Regions from separate parts of the Streptomyces sp. NPDC051677 genome, predicted to be linked through region 4. Evidence: riboswitches for the same ligand, from Rfam matches in the RefSeq annotation. Region 4 holds a riboswitch; each other region holds the start of a gene.
What was found. A riboswitch is a leader RNA that binds a small molecule or an ion and turns the genes downstream of it on or off. The one in region 4 is predicted to bind cyclic di-AMP.
Positions count from the first base shown of each region.

Region 1: linked by a shared signal. The riboswitch ahead of ACIBAF_RS26505 (M23 family metallopeptidase) and the one ahead of ACIBAF_RS40315 (M23 family metallopeptidase) in region 4 are both predicted to bind cyclic di-AMP.
Region 2: linked by a shared signal. The riboswitch ahead of ACIBAF_RS19045 (NlpC/P60 family protein) and the one ahead of ACIBAF_RS40315 (M23 family metallopeptidase) in region 4 are both predicted to bind cyclic di-AMP.
Region 3: linked by a shared signal. The riboswitch ahead of ACIBAF_RS10580 (C40 family peptidase) and the one ahead of ACIBAF_RS40315 (M23 family metallopeptidase) in region 4 are both predicted to bind cyclic di-AMP.

Region 1 is NZ_JBITCT010000024.1:21,600-24,611, reverse strand. Features, by position in the region: gene ACIBAF_RS26510 (M16 family metallopeptidase) at 1-1,377, shown strand, start outside; cyclic di-AMP (ydaO/yuaA leader) riboswitch at 1,600-1,798, shown strand; gene ACIBAF_RS26505 (M23 family metallopeptidase) at 1,813-2,556, shown strand; gene ACIBAF_RS26500 (GntR family transcriptional regulator) at 2,745-3,012, shown strand, end outside.
Region 2 is NZ_JBITCT010000014.1:179,176-182,187, forward strand. Features, by position in the region: gene ACIBAF_RS19045 (NlpC/P60 family protein) at 198-1,364, opposite strand; cyclic di-AMP (ydaO/yuaA leader) riboswitch at 1,372-1,551, opposite strand; gene pcrA (DNA helicase PcrA) at 1,791-3,012, shown strand, end outside.
Region 3 is NZ_JBITCT010000007.1:141,554-144,565, forward strand. Features, by position in the region: gene ACIBAF_RS10570 (ATP-dependent Clp protease proteolytic subunit) at 1-229, shown strand, start outside; gene ACIBAF_RS10575 (hypothetical protein) at 237-542, shown strand; cyclic di-AMP (ydaO/yuaA leader) riboswitch at 913-1,092, shown strand; gene ACIBAF_RS10580 (C40 family peptidase) at 1,096-1,569, shown strand; gene ACIBAF_RS10585 (ATP-binding protein) at 1,623-2,105, opposite strand; gene ACIBAF_RS10590 (helix-turn-helix domain-containing protein) at 2,319-3,012, shown strand, end outside.
Region 4 is NZ_JBITCT010000052.1:9,465-12,476, reverse strand. Features, by position in the region: partial or broken gene ACIBAF_RS40330 (MarR family winged helix-turn-helix transcriptional regulator) at 1-21, opposite strand, end outside; gene ACIBAF_RS40325 (dihydrofolate reductase family protein) at 117-1,244, shown strand; tRNA gene ACIBAF_RS40320 (tRNA-Met) at 1,328-1,401, shown strand; cyclic di-AMP (ydaO/yuaA leader) riboswitch at 1,680-1,848, shown strand; gene ACIBAF_RS40315 (M23 family metallopeptidase) at 1,856-2,893, shown strand.

The sequences.
Region 1 (3,012 bases), on a different contig from region 4:
GCCACGATGGACTTCCACCCCCAGCCCGCGGCGGGCGAGGCCAAGCCCTGGGCGTTCCCCGCGCCGGAGCGCGCCGCGCTGGCCAACGGCCTGACCGTGCTGCACTGCCACCGGCCCGGCCAGCAGGTCGTCGCCGTCGAGATCCTCCTCGACGCGCCCCTGGACGCCGAACCGGCCGGCCTCGACGGCGTCGCCACGATCATGGCGCGAGCCTTCTCCGAGGGCACCGACAAGCACTCCGCCGAGGAGTTCGCCGCCGAACTGGAGCGCTGCGGCGCCACCCTGGACGCGCACGCCGACCACCCCGGCGTCCGCCTCAGCCTCGAAGTGCCGGCCTCGCGCCTGCCCAAGGGCCTCGGTCTGCTCGCCGACGCCCTCAGGGCGCCCGCGTTCGCCGACAGCGAGGTCGAGCGCCTCGTCCGCAACCGCCTGGACGAGATCCCGCACGAGCTCGCCAACCCCTCCCGGCGCGCCGCCAAGGAGCTCTCCAAGGAGCTGTTCCCGGCCACCGCGCGCATGTCGCGCCCGCGCCAGGGCACCGTGGAGACGGTCGAGAAGATCGACTCCGCCGCCGTGCGCGCGTTCTACGAGAGGCACGTGCGCCCCGCCACGGCCACCGCCGTCGTCGTCGGCGACCTCACCGGCACCGACCTGGACGCCCTCCTCGGCGACACCCTGGGCGCCTGGACGGGCTCCTCGGCCCAGCCGCGGCCCGTGCCGCCGGTCACCGCCGACGACACCGGCAGGGTCGTCATCGTGGACCGCCCCGGCGCCGTCCAGACGCAGCTGCTGATCGGCCGGATCGGCGCCGACCGGCACGACCGCGTGTGGCCCGCGCAGGTGCTCGGCACGTACTGCCTGGGCGGCACCCTCACCTCCCGCCTGGACCGCGTCCTGCGCGAGGAGAAGGGCTACACCTACGGCGTCCGCGCCTTCGGGCAGGTCCTGCGGTCCGCGCCGGACGGCTCGGGCGCCGCGATGCTCGCCATCAGCGGCTCCGTGGACACCCCGAACACCGGTCCCGCCCTGGAGGACCTCTGGAAGGTGCTGCGCACCCTCGCCGAGGGGGGCCTGACCGACGCCGAGCGCGACGTCGCCGTGCAGAACCTGGTCGGGGTGGCGCCGCTGAAGTTCGAGACCGCCGCTGCCGTCGCGGGCACGCTGGCCGACCAGGTCGAGCAGCACCTGCCCGACGACTACCAGGCGACGCTGTACCAGCAGCTCGCCGCGACCGGCACCGTGGAGGCCACCGCGGCGGCCGTGAACGCCTTCCCGGTGGACCGGCTGGTGACCGTCCTCGTCGGCGACGCGGCTCAGATCAAGGAGCCGGTGGAGGCCCTCGGCATCGGCGAGGTGAAGGTCGTGTCCGCCGAGTAGGCGGACCGGCAGGCGCGGTGCACGCGCCAACGGCACACGCGCGCAGGGGCCCTGGCCGACGGAAACGTCACCAGGGCCGCTGCGTGTCCGAATTGAGGCGGAGGTTGCCTGTCTGCCCTGTGGGATGCGCTACAAAAACCGGGATTCGTTTGAGGATTGAAACCCGTCCCGCTTAGCTTCATGCGGGCTGTTCGTCAGGCAGTGCGCCGCAGCCGCGGCACCGGACAGTCATCGCCGAGTCCCCGTACGGCGCGAGCCAGGGGAGCCGGGGACCCTCCCTCCTGTCGCCGCCTTCGCGGCTGGAGGGGCCCAGAAGTCCCTGGGGTGAATCGGACGCCCGCGCGAGCCGCGAGGGGGTCCGTAGGAGACCTTCCTGCTCCGAACCCGTCAGCTAACCCGGTAGGCGAGAGGGAAGGAAAGGACACCCCCCACTTCATGGCGTTCACCTGCGCCACCGGGAAGCACCGTCGGCCCAGCCGGATGCAGCGCACCACCGCGCGCGCGGCGGGCGTCGCGGCGCTCACCACCACCGGTGTCATGGCCACCGTCGCCTCCGCTCCGGCCTTCGCCGCCGAGCCCACGCCCGAGCAGACCGGGCTGATCCCCGTCGTCACCGCCGGCGAGGCCGCCGCCGAACAGATCGACGACCAGGTCGCCGTGCAGAAGCAGGCCGCCTACGAGCAGGCCGCGCGCCAGGCGGCCGCCAAGAAGGCCGTGGAGGAGCGCGAGGCACGCGTGCGTGCCGCCCGCGAGGCCGAGCGCAAGCGACTCAACGCCTTCGTGCCGCCGATCACGGGTTCCTACGTCTCCACCGGTTACCACGCCAGCAGTTCGCTGTGGTCCTCCGGCAGCCACACCGGCATCGACTTCCACGCCGCGACCGGCACCACGGTGCACGCGGTCGGCCTGGGCACCGTCGTCGAGGCCGGCTGGGGCGGGTCGTACGGCAACCAGGTGGTCATCAAGATGAACGACGGCACGTACACCCAGTACGGACACCTGTCGTCCATCAGCGTCTCGGTGGGCCAACAGGTCACTCCCGGCCAGCAGATCGGCCTGTCCGGCGCGACCGGCAACGTCACCGGTCCGCATCTGCACTTCGAGGCCCGCACCACGGCGGAGTACGGCTCGGACATCGACCCGGTCGCCTACCTCCGCCAGCACGGCGTGAACGTCTGACGACGCACGGCGACAGATCGTCCAGCCCCGGCCCTCCCGGCCGGGGCTTTCGCCGTTTCCGATGCCCTGCTGTCCAAAAAATATCCATGGATTCCGACCCGCCATCGGAAATTCCCGCTCATTGCAATAGAGTCACGGAACACACGTCAACCGTCGACGTTTCACGGGGATTAAGGCGGAGGTCCGTCATGCGTATTCCGGCGCACTCGGTGTGCACGGCCATTCGGGACGACATCGTCGCGGGTGTCTACGAGCGCGGCAGCCGCCTCACCGAGGAACTCCTCGCCCGCCGCTACGGCGTTTCCCGCGTCCCCGTCCGGGAGGCGCTGCGCACGCTGGAGGCCGAGGGCTTCGTCGTGACGCGGCGGCACGCGGGCGCGTGCGTCGCGGAGCCGACCGAGCAGGAGGCCGCGGACGTGCTGGAGATGCGCATGCTCCTGGAGCCGCTCGGCGCCG
Region 2 (3,012 bases), on a different contig from region 4:
GCCGCCGCTCAGCGTGGCCGGCCCTCGCCCCCGCCGGCGGCGAAGCCCACTGCCCGACTCCGCCTTCGCCTCCGCCTTCGCGAACGAACCCCACGCGCGCGTGCGCCCGCCGCGACGCTCACGCGCGCGTGTCCGCCACGCAGGCCACGCGCGCGTGCCCCACCGGAAGCGGCTCGCCTACGCGCGCACGTCTGTGCTCAAGCCGGGCGTACCACGCTGTGGATGATCGACTCGCCGGCGTAGTAGATCGACTCCTCGCGGACGTAGGCGCCCGGCTTCGGGGCGTGGATCATCATGCCGTTGCCTATGTAGACGCCGACGTGGCTGACGTCGTCGTAGAAGAAGACCAGGTCGCCGGGCTGGGCATCGGCGAGGGAGACCGTGGTGCCGGCGTTCACCTGGTCGTAGGTGGTGCGCGGGAGGGTGACGCCGGCGGCCTTCCAGGCGGCCTGGGTGAGGCCGGAGCAGTCGTAGGAGTCGGGGCCCGTGGCGCCCCAGACGTACGGCTTGCCGATCTGCGCGCGGGCGAAGGCGAGCGCCTTCTCGGCCTTGGTGGCGTACGAGGAGTCCGCAGGGGAGGTGGACCCGGTCCCGGTCCCGGTCTCCGTGCTCGACGAGCCCGCGCCGCTCTCCTGCTGCGCCGCGGCCTGGTCCGCGGCCTGCTGTCGGGCGAGTTCCGCCGCCTGCCGGGCGGCCTCCTCCCGCTTCTGCGTCTCGATCGCCGCGAGGCGGGCCTTCTCCTGGGCCGTCAGCTGGGACAGCAGCTCGCGCGCGTCGCCGAGCTTCTTCTGGACGGTGGCCTTGGCGGTCTTCAGGTCGCTCTGCGTGTCGGTGAGCGATGCGAGGCTCTCCGTGGCCTCCCGGCGCTTCTGCATCGTCGCCGACTGCTCGGTGACGAAGTCGTCGACCGCACCCTTCTGGCGGTCGGTCAGCCGGCTCATCAGCTGGTTCTGGTCGAAGTAGTCCTGCGGGGTGTCCGCGAGCAGGAAGGTCGCCGTGTCGGGGGCGGAGGCGCCGGTGCGGTACTGGGCCGCGGCATAGGAACCCAGCTCCTCCCGCGCCTCGTTGAGCTTCTGGGTGCGCTGCGCGACGTCGTCCAGGAGGTTGTCGACCCGCTTGCGCTGCTTGGTCGTCTTCTCCTTGGCGGCGTTGTAGTTCTCGGTGGCCGACTCCGCCTGGCGATAGAGGTCGTCGACCTTCTTCTCGACCTCCTCCAGGCTGGGCTTGCCGTCGTCCGACGGGGTCGCGTTCGCCGTCTGGGAGAGCAGGGCCACGGACGTGAGCGCGGCGGTGGCGAGAGCGGGCGTGCGGATGCCTGCCACGCGCGGGCCCGCGGAGCGCGGCTTGCGGTGCTGCGACGCCAAGGGAGGCGACTCCTTCCAGTGCTCCGCCTACCGGGTTAGCTGTCGGGTTCGGGCGGGTAGATCATCGGAAGGGTTGCCCTACGGCCGCCTCCCCGAGAGGGAGTTGGGCCGATTCACCCCAGGGTTTCGGTGGGTCCCCGGCTCCGGCTGGCGCGAGCGGGCGCGTCGGATTCGGCGGAGGCCGCGCGGCCCGGCGGGGTTCGCCGGTGCGGGTCGTACGGCCTGTCCGGCACGGTAGCCAACTCGTGTGGCCCGTGTGAAGGTTGATGGGTGATATGCCCGATACGTCTTCGTGACCTCGGGCTGTGGTCTCGTGCTTCGACCATGTCCGTCGCGGATCGTGACGGCGGTCTGCCGGAGGGTGAGTGGGGGATGTTTCCGGGAGGGCGGCCGGTTGTCAGTGGCGCCCCCTAGACTCGGAGAGCGATGAGCAGCCTCTTTGACGACAGCTTCCTGGCGGACCTCCAGGGCCCCCGCGCCCACGAGGACGAACCCCCGCCGCCGCCCGAGGACGATCACGGACCGGAGTCGGTTCCGGACGATCTGTTCGGCGGGAAGTTCGACGTGCCCCCGGACCGGGACGCCTACTACCGCGACGGCGCCCCGCGCCCGGCGCTGGACGCGGCGGCGCTCCTGGAGGGGCTGAACGAAAACCAGCGCGCGGCGGTCGTCCACGCCGGCACCCCGCTGCTCATCGTGGCCGGCGCCGGCTCCGGCAAGACGCGCGTGCTCACCCACCGCATCGCCCACCTGCTGGCCGAGCGCAACGTCCACCCGGGGCAGATCCTCGCGATCACCTTCACCAACAAGGCCGCGGGCGAGATGAAGGAGCGCGTCGAGCAGCTCGTCGGCCCGCGCGCGAACGCGATGTGGGTGATGACGTTCCACAGCGCGTGCGTGCGCATCCTGCGCCGGGAGAGCAAGAAGCTCGGCTTCACGTCGTCGTTCTCGATCTACGACGCCGCCGACTCCAAGCGCCTGATGGCCCTGGTCTGCCGTGACCTGGACCTCGACCCCAAGCGCTACCCGCCCAAGTCCTTCAGCGCCAAGATCAGCAACCTCAAGAACGAGCTGATCGACGAGGAGGACTTCGCCGCCCAGGCCGCCGACGGCTTCGAGAAGACCCTCGCCCAGGCCTACGCCATGTACCAGTCGCGGCTGCGCGAGGCGAACGCCCTCGACTTCGACGACCTGATCATGACGACGGTCAACCTGCTGCGCGCCTTCCCGGACGTCGCCGAGCACTACCGCCGCCGCTTCCGCCACGTCCTCGTCGACGAGTACCAGGACACCAACCACGCCCAGTACGCCCTGGTCAGGGAGCTGGTCGGCACCTCCGAGCACCCCGTCGACGTGCCGGTGAACGAGTACGACGTGCCGCCCGCCGAGCTCTGCGTCGTCGGTGACGCCGACCAGTCGATCTACGCCTTCCGGGGCGCGACGATCCGCAACATCCTCCAGTTCGAGGAGGACTACGCGGACGCGACGACGATCCTGCTGGAGCAGAACTACCGCTCCACGCAGACGATCCTGTCCGCCGCCAACGCGGTCATCGAGCGCAACGAGTCCCGCCGCCCCAAGAACCTGTGGACCAACGCGGGCGCCGGCGCGCGCATCACCGGCTATGTCGCCGACACCGAGCACGACG
Region 3 (3,012 bases), on a different contig from region 4:
CGTAGAAGGACAGGCCAGCGATCTCGCGATCCAGGCCGACGAACTGGCGCGCATCCGGGCCACCCTGGAGGGGATGCTCGTCCTGCACACCGGGCGCAGCCCGGAGCAGGTCAGCGCGGACATCGAGCGGGACAAGTTCCTCACCGCCCAGGAGGCCATGGAATACGGCCTGGTGGACGGCATCATCACCACCCGCAAGACCTCGGCCGGCGGCCAGGGCGGGAGGTGAGGGGCCGATGGTGCCCGAGTTGCCGCCGCTGCCCGCGCTGACGCGCGCCGAGGCCGAGTTGATCGACGGTTACCTCGACGTCGTCGACCTGCTCGGCCGTATCAACCCCGCCCACCACGGCGACACGTACCGCGGACTGCGTGCCGCCCAGGCGCTGGTGAGCAAGGCGGTCGCGCTGCGCGACGCGCTGACGCTGATGCACCAGCGGGGCGAGAACGAGCTGCACGCTCCGACACTCGCGCGGGCGCTGCGCGTCCTGGACGGGGAGCGCCGTGCGGCGCGCGTCACGGTGCCTCCGCTCTCCGACAGTTGACGCGAGGCGACCTGGGCCGGGCGGACCGCGCCCCGAGCGTGCCGTCCGGCGCGGAGTTGAAACGGACCAGACGAGGGACCCTCGTTCGGCGTAGCGTGCGCTGTCTTCCCGGGCCGGTAGAGGTTGCGCAAATGGGCGCTCTTCGGGCGGAATAAAGGGCTCCATGGCTGGTCCGGGGCCCTGTGGCCGCCTTGACACCTGATCGGCCATCAGGGTGTCCACCCGAACGGGTGAGTGGTGAGTAACCCCACAAATCCCCGGTTCCATTGGGATTTTCGGACATCCGTGAGCCAAGATCCCTGACTGACGACAAGCCCCCGCCACAAGAGGCGGGGCGGTCCGGGCGGACGCCGAGTCCTGCCGCCGCCCGGATGACCGGTCGACAGAAGTGCATCGGCAGGAGTGGAGGACCCAAGCACGACGGGTCGCCGGAACGGTCACGCCATGACCGGGCCGAGCAGCCCTTGGGGTGAAGCCGCGTCAGCGGCCGGGCAACTTCGCCAGCCCGAATCCGACAGGTCATCCTTCACAGGCGGCTGACGAAGGGTTGCGCATGACTGCGCTCAATCGTGTCCCGTCGCTCATGGTCCGGGCCGGTACGGCCTCGGCCTTCGCCATCGCCGCCGTCGGCGGCTCGGTCGTGGTCCCCGGGCTCGCCCCGGACGCCTCGGCTGCCACACCGGCGACGAAGGCGCTCCAGATCGCGGCCTCCAAGAAGGGCGCTCCGTACAAGTACGGGGCCACCGGGCCGAAGAGGTTCGACTGCTCCGGGCTCACGCTGTACTCGTACAAGAAGGCGGGCAAGACCCTGCCTCGGACGGCGGCCCAGCAGTACAACAAGACGAAGCACATCTCGGCGTCCAGCCGCAAGGCGGGCGACCTCGTGTTCTTCCACTCGGGTTCGAACGTGTACCACGTCGGGATCTACGCGGGTAACGGCAAGATCTGGCACTCGCCGAAGACCGGGGACGTGGTGAAACTGCAGAAGATCTGGACCAAGAGCGTCTGGTACGGGCGGGTCCGCTGAGCCATCGGGTCCACTGAGTCTCCCGGGGTGGCGCCGGCGTCCCTGACGCGCCGTCACCGCCCCGGGATCTCGCCCTCCGCCGGGGCAGTCAGGGCTCCGGCCACCGGCTCCGCCGCCGGGACGGTCCACGGGAGTTCGACGATGACGGTCTTGCCGCCCTCCCGGGTGGGCCGCACTCTGAGCTTGCCGCCGCACTCCGCGGTCAGCCAGCGAATGATCACCAAGCCTCGGCCGTTGTCCTGCTGGACGGCGGCCGGCAGCCGTTTCGGGAAGCGCGGGTGGCTGTCGGTGACACCGATGCGCAAGTGTTCGTCACGGTCCAGGACGAGGTCCACCGTGAAGGTGGGTGACTGCCCGAAGGTGTGCTGTACGGCGTTGGTGGCGAGTTCTGAGACGATCAGCCGGACGGTGTCGGCCGCCTCCGTGTCCCCCGGCAGACCCCACTCTTCGAGGGCGCCGGCCACGAAGCCGCGGGCCGTGGAGACCGAAGCGGGATCGCTCGGCAGAGTGACGGATGCTTCCAGGTGATCTGCCATGGCGACGTCGTCCCTTTCCCACGGGACCGAAGTCCGACACGGTGCGTGTGGTTCGAGTACGGTCCCGGACTGGTGCTTCTTCGCCAGACTGCCATTACCGCGCCGGTCACGGGTGGCGATCCACCAAGATATGCATATATCTGTCGCTCGATGCGGTGAACTCTGCGACGACAGAGCGTATTTGGACGGCCCGTAAGGACTAAGGAGGAGCCCATGCAACACGGTCCCGCGGTGCGCCGCCGGAAACTGGGCGCCGAACTGCGCACGCTGCGCACCCAGGCGGGCCTCACCAGTGGTGAGGCGGCCCGGCTCGTGGGCTGGCACCAGTCCAAGGTGAGCCGTATCGAGACCGGCACCAGTGGGTCAAAACCGGCCGATGTGCGGTTACTCCTCGACGTCTACGGCGTAGTCGATCCACAGCTGCGGGAGCTGATGCTGGCGCTGGCGGGCGCCGAGGGCAGCGGCGGTCGGGACCACTGGTGGCACGCCTACCGCGGGGTGCTGCCGCCCACCTACCGTGACTTCATCAGTCTGGAGTCCCAGGCGAGCGCGATGCGCACGCTGGAGACGAGTGTGGTACCGGGGCTGCTGCAGACGCCCGAGTACGCGCGCGCGGTGACCAGGGCCGCAGTGGAGGGCGCCGACGAGGAGCGGCTCGACACCCTGGTGGAGGTGCGGCTGGCCCGCCAGGACGTGCTGCGCGCGCAGCCGCCGCTGGAGCTGAACGCGGTGCTGGACGAGGCGGTGCTGCGGCGGGAGGTGGGCGGGCCCGAGGTGATGGCACATCAGCTCGGTCGGCTGGCGGAGGCGGCCCGGCTGCCGCAAGTGAGACTTCAGGTCCTGCCGTTCGCCGCCGGGGCGCATATCGGCCTAACCGGCCCTTTCGTTATCTTCTCATTTTCGCGCA
Region 4 (3,012 bases):
GGTGAGCCAGCGAGTCGTCATGCGACCAGTGTAGGTTTGTTTCAAAGTTGAACCAAGGGCCCACGTCAACCCACGTCAACAACCCACCTCCGCCCACGCCACCGGGGAGCGCGTCGATGCCGTACCCGTACGTCCTGCTGTCCGCCGCCGTCTCCCTCGACGGCTACCTGGACGACACTGCCCCCGAGCGCCTGCTCCTCTCCAGCCCCGCCGACTTCGACCGCGTCGACGAGGTACGGGCCTCCGTCGACGCCATCCTCATCGGCGCCGGCACCATCCGCGCGGACAACCCCCGGCTCCTCGTGAACTCCCCGGAGCGGCGCGCCGCCCGCGTCGCCGAGGGGCGGCCGCCGTACCCCCTCAAGGTCACGGTCAGCGGCTCCGGCGAGCTCGATCCCGCGGCGAACTTCTGGCACACGGGCGGCGAGAAGGTCGTCTGCACGACGGACAAGGGCGCCGAGCGGGCCCGCGCACTCGGCATCGCCGCGGACGTCGTCCCGCTCGGCCCCGAACTGGACTGGCGCCGCCTCCTCGAACATATGCACGATGTGCGTGGCGTGCGGCGTCTCATGGTCGAGGGCGGCGGCACCGTCCACACCCAGCTGCTCCAGCAGGGCCTCGCCGACGAACTCCAGCTCGTCGTCGCCCCGCTCTTCGTGGGCGACCCGGACGCGCCCCGCCTCTTCGGGCCGGGCGGCTACCAGGGCGGACGGCTGCGCCTGGTCGAGACGCGGCGCATCGAGGACGTCGTGCTGAACCGCTACCAGCCCACCGCCCCCGGCGCCGGACCGCTCGCCGCCGCGGCCGACCGCCACTGGCTGGCCCTCGCCTGCGAGCTCGCGGCCCAGTGCCCGCCGTCGCGGACCGCATTCAGCGTCGGCGCGGTGATCGTGGCCGCCGACGGCACGGAACTGGCCCGCGGTCACTCCCGCGAGGCCGGCGACCCGGTCGTGCACGCCGAGGAGGCGGCCCTCGCGAAGCTCGACCCCGCCGACCCCCGGCTGCCCACGGCCACCGTGTACAGCAGCCTCGAACCCTGCGCCCGCCGCTCCTCCCGTCCCTCCCCCTGCGCCCGCCTCATCCTCGACGCGGGCGTGCGCCGGGTGGTCACCGCCTGGCGCGAGCCCGACACCTTCGTGACGGAGGCGGACGGAACCGGGCTCCTGACGGCCGCGGGCGTCGACGTCCTCGTCCTTGCGGAGTTCGAGGCGCGGGCGAAGGCCCCGAACCGGCACCTGGAATGAGGCGGTGAGGGCGGGGCGTCAGGGGCGGCGGTAAACCGTGGTGTTTCGCGCCCCGGAAGTAGCGTAGACTGGAGTCACAACGACGCGGGGTGGAGCAGCTCGGTAGCTCGCTGGGCTCATAACCCAGAGGTCGCAGGTTCAAATCCTGTCCCCGCTACTGAAGGCCGAGGGCCGGAATCCGAAAGGGTTCCGGCCCTCGGTGCGTATCCGGGACTCCTCGGCGCCCATCCCGGGCATGTGGCTGGTTGGTTACTGTGCGTGCGCTGTGTTTCTGGACGTCCCTTCCGTCAACTCGCCCGTTTTTCACCGGTCATGGGTCGAAAGTCCCAGGCCGAAAATGTTGTTGATCAAGCAGAAGAGCTTGGAAACCGGCCCCCAGGTCTATTAACGTTCGATAACGCAGCGCGGTCGTCCCAGCCGTCACAAGAGTCGGCTCCGTGCGCACTGCCGAATCCCGCAAGGGAACCGGGGAACCACCACCTTGGGGTGAATCGCACGGAAGCCACCGTGAACTCGCGGAGTCCACGGCCGGTATACGCGCGTAGGAGACCTTCCCGCTCCGAACCCGTCAGCTAACCCGGTAGGCGACGGAAGGAAAGGAGTACGCCCGCGTGGCGTCCAACCGGCCTGCCCCAGAAGCCCCGTTCGTGCCCGCCCAGCGGTCCACCGAGACCTTCGGCTACGGCGACTACCGCACCGACGAGGGCCCCTGGGAGGAGTGGAACCCCACCGCGGAGTCCATTCGCCCGGTACGCGGCAAGCACCGTGTCGCCAAGCAGCGCGGCGGCGGGTTCGCCCGCAGCTCCACCGTCCTCGGCGTCGGCGTCATAGCCGCCGTCAGCGCGGGAGGCATGGCCAGCGCCAACACCGGCAAGGCCCCCGTCTCCATCTCCCTGCCGGACCTGCCGAACGTCGGCTCGCTCATCTCCGACGACGAGCCCGCCCAGGACGCCGCGCCGGCCCTGTCGAGCTTCGGCTCCGAGACGACCGCCGACGACAGCAGCCAGAGCGCCTCCGACGCCGGTGAGGCCCTGCGCAGCCGGATCATGGCGCAGGCCGAGTCGCAGCAGACCCAGATCGAGACCAAGGCCCAGGCCGCCGCCGAGGCCGCCGCAGCCAAGGCCGCGAGCGACGCCGTCGCCAAGGCCGAGCAGGACGCGAAGGCCAAGGCAGCCGCCGTCAAGGCGAAGGCCGCCGCGGAGGCCGCGGAGAAGGCCGAGGCCGCGCGCCTGGCCGAGCTCGCCAAGCAGTACACGCTGCCGACCTCCTCGTACACGATCACCTCGACCTTCGGTCAGGCCGGCTCCATGTGGTCCTCCGGCTACCACACGGGCCTGGACTTCGCCGCTCCCACCGGCACGCTCATCAAGGCCGTCCACAGCGGCACCATCACGGAGGCGGGCTGGGCCGGTTCCTACGGCTACCGCACCATCCTGACGCTGGACGACGGCACCGAGCTCTGGTTCTGCCACCAGTCCTCCATCAGCGTCAGTGTCGGCCAGAAGGTCGGCACCGGTGACGTGATCGGCCGCGTCGGCGCGACGGGCAACGTGACCGGGCCCCACCTCCACCTCGAGGTCCACCCCAACGGCAACTCCGACGGCGTCGACCCGATGGCCTGGCTGCGCGACAAGGGCCTCAACCCCTGAGCAGTCCCTCCGGGGAGCACCTGTCATACCCGTAGGACCGGAACACCCCTCAGGGCGGCCACTCAGGGCGGCCCCCTCAGGGGTGTTCACACGTTCTTTGCGTTGCCCATGGAATGGGT